One region of the Erwinia persicina genome, then DNA from elsewhere that is predicted to be linked to it. Evidence: predicted binding sites of a transcription regulator. Region 1 holds the regulator's gene; each other region holds the start of a gene.
The links. The regulator Fur, encoded in region 1, represses iron uptake genes when iron is present. The targets are predictions, from matches to a motif close to ATAATAATGAGAACNACTATCAA.
Positions count from the first base shown of each region.

Region 1 (3,142 bases):
GCCTGCCAGAGCTGACTGAAGTGGGTAGCCGACGCTGTCACGACCTCAAAGAACAGCGTTGTCTGTTACCGCAGTTAGGCTCAGGGCCGTTCAGCGATAATAACGGAAGTGGCTACTTCAGCCGTGACGACTACATTGAGATTGTGAAATTTGCTGAAGCACGCGGTATCCAGGTATTGCCAGAAGTCGATATGCCTGCCCATGCCCGCGCTGCCGTGATCGCCATGGAAGCGCGTTATCAGCACCTGATGAACGCTGGCCGTGCAAAAGAAGCGTCAGAGTACCGTCTGGTCGATCCAGGAGATAACTCCAATACTACGTCGGTACAACTTTATGACCGGACCAGCTATCTGAACCCATGCCTGACTTCCTCACTGCATTTTGCTAATAAGGTCATCAGTGAAATTCAGCTTATGCACCGCGAAGCCGGGCAGCCACTGCGTAGCTGGCACTTTGGGGGGGATGAAGCAAAAAATATTCGTCTTGGTGTTGGCTATACCGATATCAAACACCCTGAGGCGGGTAAAGGTCAGCTTGATCTCAGCAGGGAAGATCAGCCGTGGGCGAAGTCCCAGGTTTGTCAGGCCATGATTGCATCAGGTAAGGTCAGCGATCTGGGGCATCTTCCGAGCTATTTTGCTTTGAAGGTCAGTGAATTAGTCAAAAAACACGGTATTGAGCGAATGCAGGCCTGGCAGGATGGTTTGAAAAATGCCCAGGATGCCCATGCGTTCGCTACGCCTGAAGTTGCGGTAAATTTTTGGGATACGCTTTACTGGGGTGGCTTCGACACGGTGAATGACTGGGCGAACAAAGGCTATCAGGTGATTGTTTCAAACCCAGACTATCTCTATATGGATTTCCCGTCTGAGGTGAATCCACTCGAAAGGGGCTATTACTGGGGCACTCGTTATAATGATGAACGTAAAATGTTCAGTTTTGCGCCGGATAATATGCCACAAAATGCAGAAACTTCTGTTGATCGTGACGGTCAGTTCTTCAATGCGAAATCTGACAAACCATGGCCTGGTGCAACCGGTATGTCGGCACAGTTGTGGAGTGAGACTGTACGCACTGATGACCAGATGGAGTCTATGATCTACCCGCGTATGTTCTCTGCAGCAGAGCGCTCCTGGCATCGTGCGGCTTGGGAGCAGGATTATCAAGCTGGCAAAGAGTATCGGGGCGGTGAAACGCAATGGATTGACCAGCGTGCTTTACACGATGACTGGCAGCGATTCGCCAATATTCTTGGTCAGCGAGAGCTGGCTAAACTCGATAAGCATGGCATCAGCTATCGTTTACCGGTGCCAGGCGCACGCATTGTGGCTGGCAAACTTGAAGCTAACACGGCCTTCCCTGGTTTAGAGATGCAGTTCAGCACCGACGGCGGAAAGCGCTGGCAGTATTACGACAGACAAAACCTACCAACGGTAACCGGAGACGTGCAGATTAGAGCGGTAAGCCCGGATGGGCAGCGCTTCAGCCGACAGGAATCATTGTAAGACAGGCATAAAAAAACCGATGGCAGGGCCATCGGTTTTTGCATTCAGTCGATCAGATTACTTATCGTGCAGAGTCTCGTCTTCACGGCAATCACCCAGCGAACAGTGGCCATAAAGATACAGGCTGTGGTTGCTCAGTTTAATACCATGACGCGTAGCGATTTCACGCTGACGCTCCTCAATATATTCGTCTCTAAACTCAATGACTTTACCGCAGTCCAGGCAGATCAGGTGATCGTGGTGGTGCTGTTGGGTCAGTTCGAAAACGGATTTACCGCCTTCAAAGTTGTGGCGGGTAACGATCCCCGCGTCATCGAACTGGTTCAGGACACGGTAAACCGTAGCCAGACCAATTTCTTCGCCCATATCAATCAGGCGTTTGTACAAGTCTTCCGCACTGACGTGATGGCCCTCTGGTTCCTGAAGCACTTCCAGAATTTTCAGTCGGGGAAGCGTGACTTTCAGGCCGGCCTTCTTTAATGCGGTGTTATTGTCAGTCATGCGGATATTGTCCTGTTACTTTGCGAGTCACTTAGTGGCTGAAAAGCCCTGAACATCGGTCGGCGCTAAAAATGAGTGCGTTTCAGTATAGAACTGATAATTCGAAATGAAAACCAAAAGGGATGCCTGAAACCGCAAGGGATGTAAGGATAAGTGTCGTTACATCCAGGGAAGCGCGCGCCCGGATTATGTTGGTTTAACATCTCGATCTGCCTCATCTCATCGCCCTTAGGGCGACTCACGTCCTCAATAATGGGGCTTGCGCTGAGAAAGCGGGTAACCGATGGGGTTATTGTACAGTTTTGCAGATGAAAGTTACAAATATGTATCTATTACTTCTATAGGAAAAACCACTCACTTGATGTGAGATACCTCCCACATCAAGCTGTTATAGCTATGCTTCGATAATGTCTTGCAGCTGAAGTTCATCTGAAATTTGTTTTACCCACTGCTCAACACGCTCGTTGGTGAGCTCCGGCTGACGGTCTTCATCAATGGCCAGGCCAAGGAAGTGGGTGTCATCTGCCATGCCTTTAGAGGCTTCGAAGTGATAGCCTTCACTCGGCCAGTGGCCAACAATGACGGCACCGTTCGGCTCAATGATGTCACGGATAGTGCCCATCGCATCACAGAAGTACTCCGAGTAATCTTCCTGATCGCCACAGCCGAACAGGGCCACGAGTTTACCGTTGAAGTCGATCTCTTCCAGCGTCGGGAAGAAGTCATCCCAGTCACACTGTGCTTCACCGTAGTACCAGGTCGGGATGCCCAGCAGCAGAATATCAAAGGCTTCAAGGTCTTCTTTGCTGCTTTTAGCAATATCACGAACTTCTGCAACATCTTTCCCCAGTTGCTTCTGGATCATTTTTGCAATGTTTTCGGTATTGCCTGTATCGCTACCAAAGAAAATGCCGACGAGTGCCATGAGCTTAATAACCTCTTGAATCTTAATGATATGGTGACTGCTGATTTTTTAGCAGATATCGTTAATGATAACAGACCGCCGTAAGCGGATAAATGAGTAATACTGCTGGTTTTGTCGCTGAGTGCTCACCCCCCGAAAGAATCAGGGCTGATGGCTTTGCAGCTGTGCCAGCAGCATCTCTTCAATCAGCTCACTTCGGCTCATATTACGC
Region 1 covers NZ_CP082141.1:3,322,522-3,325,663, reverse strand. The annotation lists gene K6L24_RS15265 (beta-N-acetylhexosaminidase) at 1-1,505, shown strand, start outside; gene fur (ferric iron uptake transcriptional regulator) at 1,563-2,006, opposite strand; gene fldA (flavodoxin FldA) at 2,401-2,931, opposite strand; gene ybfE (LexA regulated protein) at 3,073-3,142, opposite strand, start outside.

Region 2 (3,142 bases), 850 kb from region 1:
CGAGAGGCGTCCGTTGATCCCGGCCAGCAGATCGTGACGGCCCAGGTTTTTTGTCAGCTGTGCCTCATAGCCCCAGGTGTTGACATTGTAGTCAGAGTAAACGCGCTGCATCGCGCCACCGGTCGCTAACGGCATCAGCGTGTTGTCGTGCGCTTCCGTATGCTGGTAGTAAATCTTATTGCTCAGGCTGTCGATCCACGCGCTGGCAGGCGTCCACTCATCTTTCAGACTCATGCCCCAGCGCCGGGTATTGCTCTGCTGGCTGGCAGTGCCGTCAATAGCCGTGCCGCTATTGTTCCAGCTGTCGTAATGGGTGTGATTCACTTTGCTGTAGAAGTCGACCGTACCGGTGAGCTTATGCTCGTCGTTCGGCTGCCAGATGCCCGAGGTTAACAGCGCATCGGAGTGCCAGTTGGCCGGGTAAGCGTCAAACTCATCGCTGTTATTACGCGTCTGCTGGCCATCACGGCGGCTGTACACCACCAGGCCACGCAGCGTGTCATCTCCGGCAGCGGCGGTAATGCCGTTATGCCAGCTGCGGCTGGCGGAGTCATAATCGCTCTGGAAGCCGAAGGCCGTGTGCTTATCCGGGGTGAGATAATCATCAGCAGATTTGGGCAGGAAGGAGACGGTGCCGCCCAGCGCGGTATTGGCGCGCTGTGTGGCCGTGGCACCGGATTCGATCTCAACGCGACCGTAGAGATACGGGTCAATGTAGTCACGCCCGATCCCGAAGGTATTAACCCCGGCACGGCTGGCATAGCTGCGCCCGGTGGCCTCAGGCTGAGGGATCCCGTCGACGTCGAGGGCAACGCGGTTGCCTTCCAGCCCGCGAATGTTATAGCCGGTGTAACCACCGCGATCGAAGCCACTTTTCCCGGTGGAAGAACCACCACTGCTGCCTACCGCACCGATCAGCGGCTGGTAGCGCATGATGGAGCCAAAATCATTGCCACCGCGCTGCTGCATCTCTGCGGCACTGAGGGTCACCGAACTGCCGGCCACATTTTTTACCACGGGCGACAGCACGGTCATCACCGCGTCGTCGTCAGGCGTTGTGGCTGCATTCTGCTGCCGGGCTTTGGCGGTCACCGCGTTACGGTCGCTATCGGCGGCTGCGCTGCCGGAGAGGGTCACGCTGAGCAGGGTCCCTGCCACGAGTGAGGTGTGCAGTAATCCCTGAGGGGATGAAAACTTAATCATGCGAAATACCTGCGATGTTTTTATTGGTATTCGCTCAACAACAGCTTCAGAAATATCAACGAACAAGGCCCTGCAGGCAGGGCAAAAAGCGTTATAATTTGCGACATCATATACAAATGATAATCATTATCAATCATAATATGACAAAAAAAGTCAATTTATTGCAACATAATACCCGCTGTCTCTGATGCTGAAATAAAACAGGCACCCCATCCGGGGTGCCTTTTGGCGATGTGGTCGGACGAAAAAGCGATCAGGACTCCGCGAAGTCCGTCAGCACCTGACCTTCCATGCGGTAGCGTACCCACTCATCCTGGGGCGCAGCACCGATGCTTTTATAGAAGTCGATGGCCGGCTGATTCCAGTCCAGCACGCTCCATTCCAGACGACCACAGCCGCGGGATACCGCCAGCTGCGCAATGTGCCGCAGCAGCATTTTTCCGGCTTTCTGTCCGCGAAAGCGTGGGCTGATGTAGAGATCTTCCAGGTAGATACCGTTTTTTCCCAGCCAGGTTGAGTAGCTGGTAAAAAACACGGCATACCCGGCGGGTTCGCCATCCACCTCACACATCAGCGCCTCAGTGTGCGATTCGGGCGCGAAGAGTGAATGCTCAATATCCTGCTGGCTGGCCACCACTTCGTGCAGCGCTTTTTCATACTCGGCCAGCTCGGCGATCATCGCGAGGATCAGTTTAGCGTCCTGATGCTCTGCGCGGCGGATAACGATAGTCATGATGATTCCCTTTAGGTGACGGTTGATAACCGTCAGCATAACCGCTTCATCCCGCTGACTGAAGTGGAAATCCCCTAGCCCGCCTGGCGTAAATGTTCACGTGCCAGGCTGTAACGGTTAGGCCGGGCCGGGATAGCCAGCCGATCGCGCAGGGTGACATGGGTATCATCCTTGTGCCAGTAACCACGGGCTTCAAGGAGGGGCAGCACATGGCGCACCACATCCTCCAGCGCTTCATTCAGCACCGGACCGCAGAGGATAAATCCGCTGGCGCCGCCCTGTTCCACCCAGCGAATAAAGGTTTCTGCCACCTGCTCCGGCGTGCCAAAGAACTCCCCCTTCGGCAGCGTGGTGCGGAACGCCACTTCGCGCAGCGTCAGCTGCTCTTCTGCCGCCAGGCGCTTTATCTGATCGGTGGTGGAACGGAAACTGTTTTCTCCCAGCGTACCCAGTTCCGGGAACGGGCCGTCCGGATCGTACTGGCTGAAGTCATGATGGTCGAAGAAGCGGCCAAGATAGTTCAGCGCCTGCTCCAGCGACAGCAGTGACAGAAGATAGCGGTATTTTTCTTCTGCTTCTGCCGCCGTTGCGCCAACGATCGGATTGATCCCGGGGAAAATCCCTACCGGGGAGCGGCCCTGCTGCTGCACCTGCCGGTTAAGCTCAGTGGCATAGGTTCGGGCCTCTTCCAGCGTGCGCGCATTGGTAAACACCGCATCCGCCGAGGCGGCGGCCAGCCGGATACCTGATGCCGACGCGCCGGCCTGGAAGATCACTGGCTGGCCCTGCGCAGAGCGCTGGATATTCAGCGGGCCTTCCACTGAAAAATGTGCGCCCTGGTGATTCAGCTTATGCAGTTTGCTGGCGTCGAAGAACTCGCCGCTCTGCCGATCGCGAATGAACGCCCCCTCTTCCCAGGAGTCCCACAGTCCCTGTACGACTTCAATATACTCACGGGCGATCTCATAGCGCTGGCTGTGCTCAGGGTGATCTTTACCAAAGTTACGTGCCGAACCGGCCAGCGGGGAGGTCACCACATTCCAGCCCGCACGCCCGTTGCTTAACAGATCGAGCGATGCCAGCTGGCGCGCGACGGTGAACGGATCGCTGTAAGAGGTCGAGATGGTGCCCGCCAGACCAATACGTCGGGTCACCGCTGCCAGCGATGATAGCAACGCAATCGGCTCGAAGCGGTTGAGGAAATGC
Region 2 covers NZ_CP082141.1:2,471,925-2,475,066, forward strand. The annotation lists gene K6L24_RS11195 (TonB-dependent receptor domain-containing protein) at 1-1,203, opposite strand, end outside; gene K6L24_RS11200 (GNAT family N-acetyltransferase) at 1,457-1,936, opposite strand; gene K6L24_RS11205 (LLM class flavin-dependent oxidoreductase) at 2,011-3,142, opposite strand, start outside.
Region 2: the regulator Fur is predicted to act here: its motif matches at 1,314-1,336, upstream of K6L24_RS11195 (TonB-dependent receptor domain-containing protein).

Region 3 (3,142 bases), 1.6 Mb from region 1:
GGCGAGGTGCAGCATACGGTGCTGACCGGTTTTGATTATCGTTACTCGCATATCAACAGCAAGATGTACCGGGACTACGGCAGCAGCTACCCGATGGACTGGAGGACCCAGAGCCGCGTGGACGTGGATGAAAGTCTGTTAGCGCTGGCGACCAATAACAAAAAGACCCTGAATCAGTACGGCGTGTATCTGCAGGATCAGCTGGAATGGAATAACTGGAACCTGCTGCTGTCCGGTCGTAACGACTGGTCTCAGGTGCGCAATCAGGATCTGACCACCGGCGGATCGGATATCACCTATAACGACAGCGCCTTTACCGGTCGTGCAGGTCTGCTGTACGCCTTCGATAACGGCATCTCCCCTTATGTCAGCTACAGCACTTCGTTTGAGCCGGTGCTGGAACAGGCCGCACCGGGGGCTGACCCACTGAAGCCGACGACCGGGGAACAGACCGAAGTCGGGGTGAAATTCCAGCCGAAAGGCGTCGATGCCATGATGACCGTTTCCTGGTTTGATATTAACCAGAAGAACGTCTCCTCTTACAACCGTCTGACTAACGCCTATGAGCAGATTGGTAAGGTGAATTCTCAGGGGGTGGAAACCGAACTGCATATCCAGCCCACCCCGGAAATTAAGCTGATCGCGGCGTATACCTACACCGACGTGGTGACCAAAAGGTCCACTGACCCGGATGAAGTGGGCCACAGCCCGAACGCCATTCCACGCCATGCAGCGTCGGCCTGGGGCAGCTACAGCTTCCTGAACGGCGCACTGAATGGCCTGACTGTCGGCACCGGGGTTCGCTATGTCGGGAAAGCACCTGGGGATGACATTGGCGAGTACACTGTGCCGCATTACACGCTGTATGACGCGATGGTGAAGTATGATCTGGGCCAGGCCGTTACGGCGCTGAAAGGTACTACGCTGCAGTTTAATGCGCAAAACCTGACGGATAAGCACTACGTTTCATCCTGTGCCGGTCAGTATGCCTGCTTCTATGGGGCAGGGCGGACGTTTGTCGCCTCCGTTAACTACCGCTGGTAATCCCCGCTCAGACCAGCGTTTAGCCTCCTCATTCAGCCATCCCAACGGGGTGGCTTTTTTTTACCTGTCCTCTGTCTGTTGCCCCGCAGTTTTCGCATTCCGGCGCGCGCAAAGATCATCTCTCTTTTGACACGTTAATTTTCTTTATTTTACATGTCGTTGCATTTACCGGTGAGGACGGGGGCGGTGCGAAGGTAAGCAAAGCTAATGCAAATGCTATTGAGAGTGATTTACATTTGCATTACTATGCATCGCAACTTCGCTTAATGCCGCGATAACGCTGTATTTTGTCAGGTTTTTTACCCTGATCGCGGGGTGAGTGCGGGCAGGCATGACTCGCGCCACGCTGGGATTCAGCCCTCGCCAGTCAGAAATATTAATGGATGGGTGGGCTTTACCGGTGCTTTTCGCAGACAAGGCTGTTTCAGACGAGATGACAATTCATGACTAAAATGATGAAAGCCCAGGTACGACCTGGTGTGGCAGTAACCTCCGGCAAGGCCAGTTTGCGCCTGTTAGTGGCTTCAGCGCTGGTGGGCGTACCGGTGTCTCAGGCCGCCACAGAAAATACCCTGACCGTGACGGCAGAAACCCGTGAAAGCGTCACCGGACGTAGCAGCGGGCTGGTGGCAAAGGAGAGTGCGGCAGGCACCAAAACGGCCACGCCGCTGCGCAAAACGCCGCAGTCGATCTCTGTCGTGACGCGCGAACAGATGGATGACCAGGCGGCCGCTTCGGTGTCTGATGCACTGAGCTACACCAGCGGCGTGGTCACTAATTACCGCGGTAACTCCAATCGTAACGACGAAATTATCAGCCGGGGCTTTCGCTATGCGCCGAAACTGCTGGATGGCCTGCACTACGGCCTCTCCAGCTCCAGCGGTGGCGCAGGGCAAATCGACCCGTGGCTGTTAGAGCGCGTGGAGATGGTCCATGGCCCGGCAGGCGTGTTATACGGACAGGTCAGCCCCGGCGGGCTGGTGGTGATGACCAGCAAGCGGCCAACCGCGGAAACCGTGCGTGAAGTGCAGCTCAGTAGCGGTAATCATCATCAGGGGGAAGCTGCCTTTGACTTCGGCGGTCAGCTGGACGACGACAGCACGCTGTACTATCGCCTGAACGGCATCGCCAGCACCCGGCATGAAGACGTCAAAAACAATAAGCAGGAGCGCGTAGCCATTGCCCCTGCCATCACCTGGCTGCCGGATGCCGACACCAGTTTCACCCTGCTCGCCAGCTACCAGAACGATCCGAAAGCCGGTTCGCGCAACTTCCTGCCGATGGCCGGGACGCTGAAAGCGGCCAGCACCGGCTATATTCCGTATGATTTCAATATCAACGACCCGAATTACTACGGCAACCGGCGGGAGCAGGCGTCCGTGGGCTATGAATTTGACCACAGTTTCAATGAGGCCGTGTCGTTCACCCAGAACCTCCGTTACACCCATCGTGATGAAGACTATAAATATATGGTCTACACCACCAGTTCTCCGGTGAACGATCACACTATTGAGCGTCGCCCCCAGCACGAAACGGTGATGACCAACGAAGTGGGGGTGGATAACCACCTGAAAGGGCTGTTTGCGACCGGTGACGTCGGGCATACGCTGCTGGGCGGGCTGGATTATCGCTGGAGCCGTGTTGCCAGCACTCTGTCCCGTCACACCTCCAGCCAGTATCAGCTTGACTGGGCGAACCCGACCCGGGTGGACGTGGACGAGGGTGATATGAGCGTCAGCAGTAATACGCTGAAGCAGCTACACCAGGTGGGCGTTTATCTGCAGGATCAGATGGAGTGGAATCACTGGAACCTGGTGCTCTCCGGCCGGAATGACTGGTCCCAGATCCGCACGGTTAACCGTCTGTCCGCCACCGATGAGAAGCAGAACGACAATAAGCTGACCGGTCGCGCCGGGTTGCTGTATGCCTTTGATAACGGGCTGTCGCCTTACGTCAGTTACAGCACCTCGTTTGAGCCGAACCTCAGCACCGGAGAGCCGGGAAGCGATCCGTTCAAACCGACGACCGGTGAGCAGACCGAGCTGGGGGTGAAGTTCCAGCCTGTGGGCTCGAATACGGTGATGACCGTCTCCGTGTT
Region 3 covers NZ_CP082141.1:1,771,949-1,775,090, forward strand. The annotation lists gene K6L24_RS07920 (TonB-dependent siderophore receptor) at 1-1,044, shown strand, start outside; gene K6L24_RS07925 (TonB-dependent siderophore receptor) at 1,497-3,142, shown strand, end outside.
Region 3: the regulator Fur is predicted to act here: its motif matches at 1,264-1,286, upstream of K6L24_RS07925 (TonB-dependent siderophore receptor).

Region 4 (3,142 bases), 1.6 Mb from region 1:
AGGCGCAGATTCAGCCAGCCGTCCGGGCGCCCTATTATTAACGTTCTGCTGTGCATGCAGATCTCCCTTAAAGCCCGGGTTCAACTCAACCAGGCTGCAAAATGGCAGGTAACAAAGCCTAATGCCTGCGCTGACGGACCAGCCAGATCAGGACAGGTGCCCCAATCAGGGCGGTGACAATCGACACCCGTAATTCGCCCTGCGCCATAAACCGCCCGGCAATATCGGCGGTGAGCAGCAGCACCGGGGCCATTAAAAATGAATAGATCAGTATCCAGCGCTGGTCGGCCCCCACCCACCAGCGCGCCACATGAGGCACCATCAGGCCGACAAAACCAATCGGCCCCACCAGCGCGGTAGACGATCCGCAGAGCAGCATCACCGCCAGCAGCGCCAGCAGGCGGATCAGCACCACCCTTGTGCCCAGCGCGGCGGCAATGTCCTCGCCCATGCTCAGGCTGTTCAGCGAACGCGATACTGCCAGCGCCAGCACCGCTCCCGCTACAATCGCCGGAGCAACAATAAGCAGATTATCCATTGTGCGGATATCCAGGGTTCCCGCCTGCCAGAAGCGCAGCTGATCAAAGGTTTGCGGATTCAGCAGCGACAGTGAGGAGGTCAGTCCGCCCAGTACCGCACTCAGCGCTACCCCTGCCAGCGTCAGGCGGACCGGATTCACCCGTCCCCCGCTGAGGGTACCAATAGCCCAGACGGCAACACTGGCAATCAGCGCGCCGCCCCAGGCAAACCCCAGCCAGCCGGCCATACCGCTGACGCCAAACAGGGTGATGCCCACGGCCATGGCAAAGCTGGCTCCGGCATTAACACCCAGTATGCCGGGGTCGGCCAGCGGATTGCGCGTCAGCGCCTGGATCACCGCCCCGGCACCGCCCAGCGCCAGGCCGACCAGGATCCCGGCCAGCGTGCGCGGCAGGCGGGCATTGAGAATGATGATGCTGTCAGCACTGGTCAGCTGACCGGACAGGCTCTGCCACACCACCGCTGGTGCAATGGATTTGGCCCCCAGCATCAGGCTTGCCAGGCTGACGGCCGCCAGCAGGCCCAGGCAGATAATGACACCCCCGGCGCGTGAAATGCCTGCCGGCAGTGGAGTGGTACGAGGGGAAGCGTGCTGCAATGACATCCCTGACAGATCCTCCATACATGCAAATGAATATGAGTATTATTATCATTAACGTTACTAACCAAATATGTTACCATGCGCACCGCCAGAAAAACATCGGCATCCTTACGCGCCGCACCGGACAGCGTTCCGGTCGCCAGGCACCGGCCCATCAACACACATGGACACTCATGGCTAAGCCCTCCATCCTGCTTGATTTCAGTCTGCTGAAAAATAACGCCCCTTTCCGCGCCATCTTTTGTGCCCGCATGCTGTCCGTCTTCTCGCTGGGCATGCTGGCCGTCGGCGTGCCGATCCAGATCCAGGCAATGACCGGCTCCACCCTGCAGGTGGGGGTCGCGGTGATGCTGGATGGGGTCGGTATGTTTATTGGCTTAATGCTCGGCGGTATCCTTGCGGACCGCCTTGACCGGCGTAAGCTGATCCTGTTTGCCCGCGGTACCTGCGGTATTGGCTTTGCCGCCCTGAGCCTCAATGCGTTTCTTCCCGCACCGTCGCTGTGGGCGCTGTATGTGCTGGCGGCGTGGGATGGCTTCTTTGGTGCGCTGGGGATGACGGCACTGATGGCGGTGATCCCGCTGCTGGTTGGCCGGGAAAACCTCGGTGCGGCAGGGGCGCTGAGTATGGTGACCGTGCGCCTCGGGGCGATCCTCTCCCCGGCGATTGGCGGGGTGATCATTGTCGCCGGTGGCGTCGGCTGGGCGTTTGCCGTTGCTGCCGTCGGCACGCTGGCCACGCTGATCCCCCTGGTACGCCTGCCGACGATGAAACCGGACGCGCAGGAGCCGGAACACCCGCTGCGCGCGCTGGCCAGCGGCATTCAGTTTGTCTGCCGGCAGAAAGTGGTGGGTTCCGTGGTGCTGTTGGGCATGCTGGTCAGCATTGTTGGCGCGGTGCGCATCCTCTTTCCGGCGCTGGCCATCAGCTATCACGCGGATGCCTCCGCCATTGGGCTGATGTACTCCGCCGTCCCGCTGGGGGCGATGATCGGTGCCTTTACCAGCGGCTGGGTACCGCGTCACGGACGGCCGGGGATTCTGGTGCTGGTCAGCGCCACCTGCGCGTTCCTGGCGATTGCTTCACTGGGGCTTTACAGCCACTTTATTCCTGCCCTGCTGGCCCTGGTGGTATACGGCTACTGCAATGCCATTGCTTCGCTGCTGCAATATATGCTGATTCAGCACCATACGCCTGACCACCTGCTGGGGCGCGTCAACAGTCTGGGTACCGCTCAGGATGTGACGGGAGATTCCGTGGGGGCGCTGGGCCTGGGCGTATTAGGTAAGCTGTTTACGCCGGTGGTGAGCGTGCTGTCGTTCGGTGCGGCAGCGGCCGGGGTCGCGCTGGTGCTGGCCGGCCTGGTAGGGACACTGCGGCGGGCAACGCTGACGTCAGAGCCCTCTGCCCCGTCGGAGGCGTCAGAGCCGGTAACCCATTCGTAACCGGCATCATCTGACAGGGGCCGGCCGGGCAAACAGGCGGGCCTTCTGTCAAACGGCCCGCTTAGCGGGCTTTAAAGTGCCGTTCAATACTGTCCAGCATATTGCTGGCACTGAAGTAATCGAGGCGGAAGGTATCCGGCCCCATCGCATACACCTGGTTATTTTTTACTGCGGTAAGATGCTCCAGGAACGGATTCGCCCGTACCCTGCCTACCGTGGCATCATCTGCGGCAAACAGCAGCAGACTTTTCCCGGTCAGTCCTGCCGCCATATTTTCGCCTGACAGCTGAATAATATCGTTACGCTTGCCCATGCTGGTGCCACCGTGTACGTCTGCGGGTGGCATCGCCAGCGTAAAGCCCAGCGCCGACAGCAGCTTGCCCTGCGCAGACGCCTCCGTCCACAGGTTCAGGCCGCGGCCGTCTTCGTAGTAAACCAGCGCCGAGACCGGCTGCGGCGGTAACGCAATCGACTGTTTGACCGCCTGCACCCGCTGTTCGAAACGGTCAATCACCGCACTGGCGTCCTTCTCATGCCCGGTGATCTCCCCCAGCTG
Region 4 covers NZ_CP082141.1:1,755,248-1,758,389, reverse strand. The annotation lists gene fepG (iron-enterobactin ABC transporter permease) at 1-56, opposite strand, end outside; gene fepD (Fe(3+)-siderophore ABC transporter permease) at 119-1,144, opposite strand; gene entS (enterobactin transporter EntS) at 1,315-2,586, shown strand; gene fepB (Fe2+-enterobactin ABC transporter substrate-binding protein) at 2,648-3,142, opposite strand, start outside.
Region 4: the regulator Fur is predicted to act here: its motif matches at 1,171-1,193, upstream of fepD (Fe(3+)-siderophore ABC transporter permease).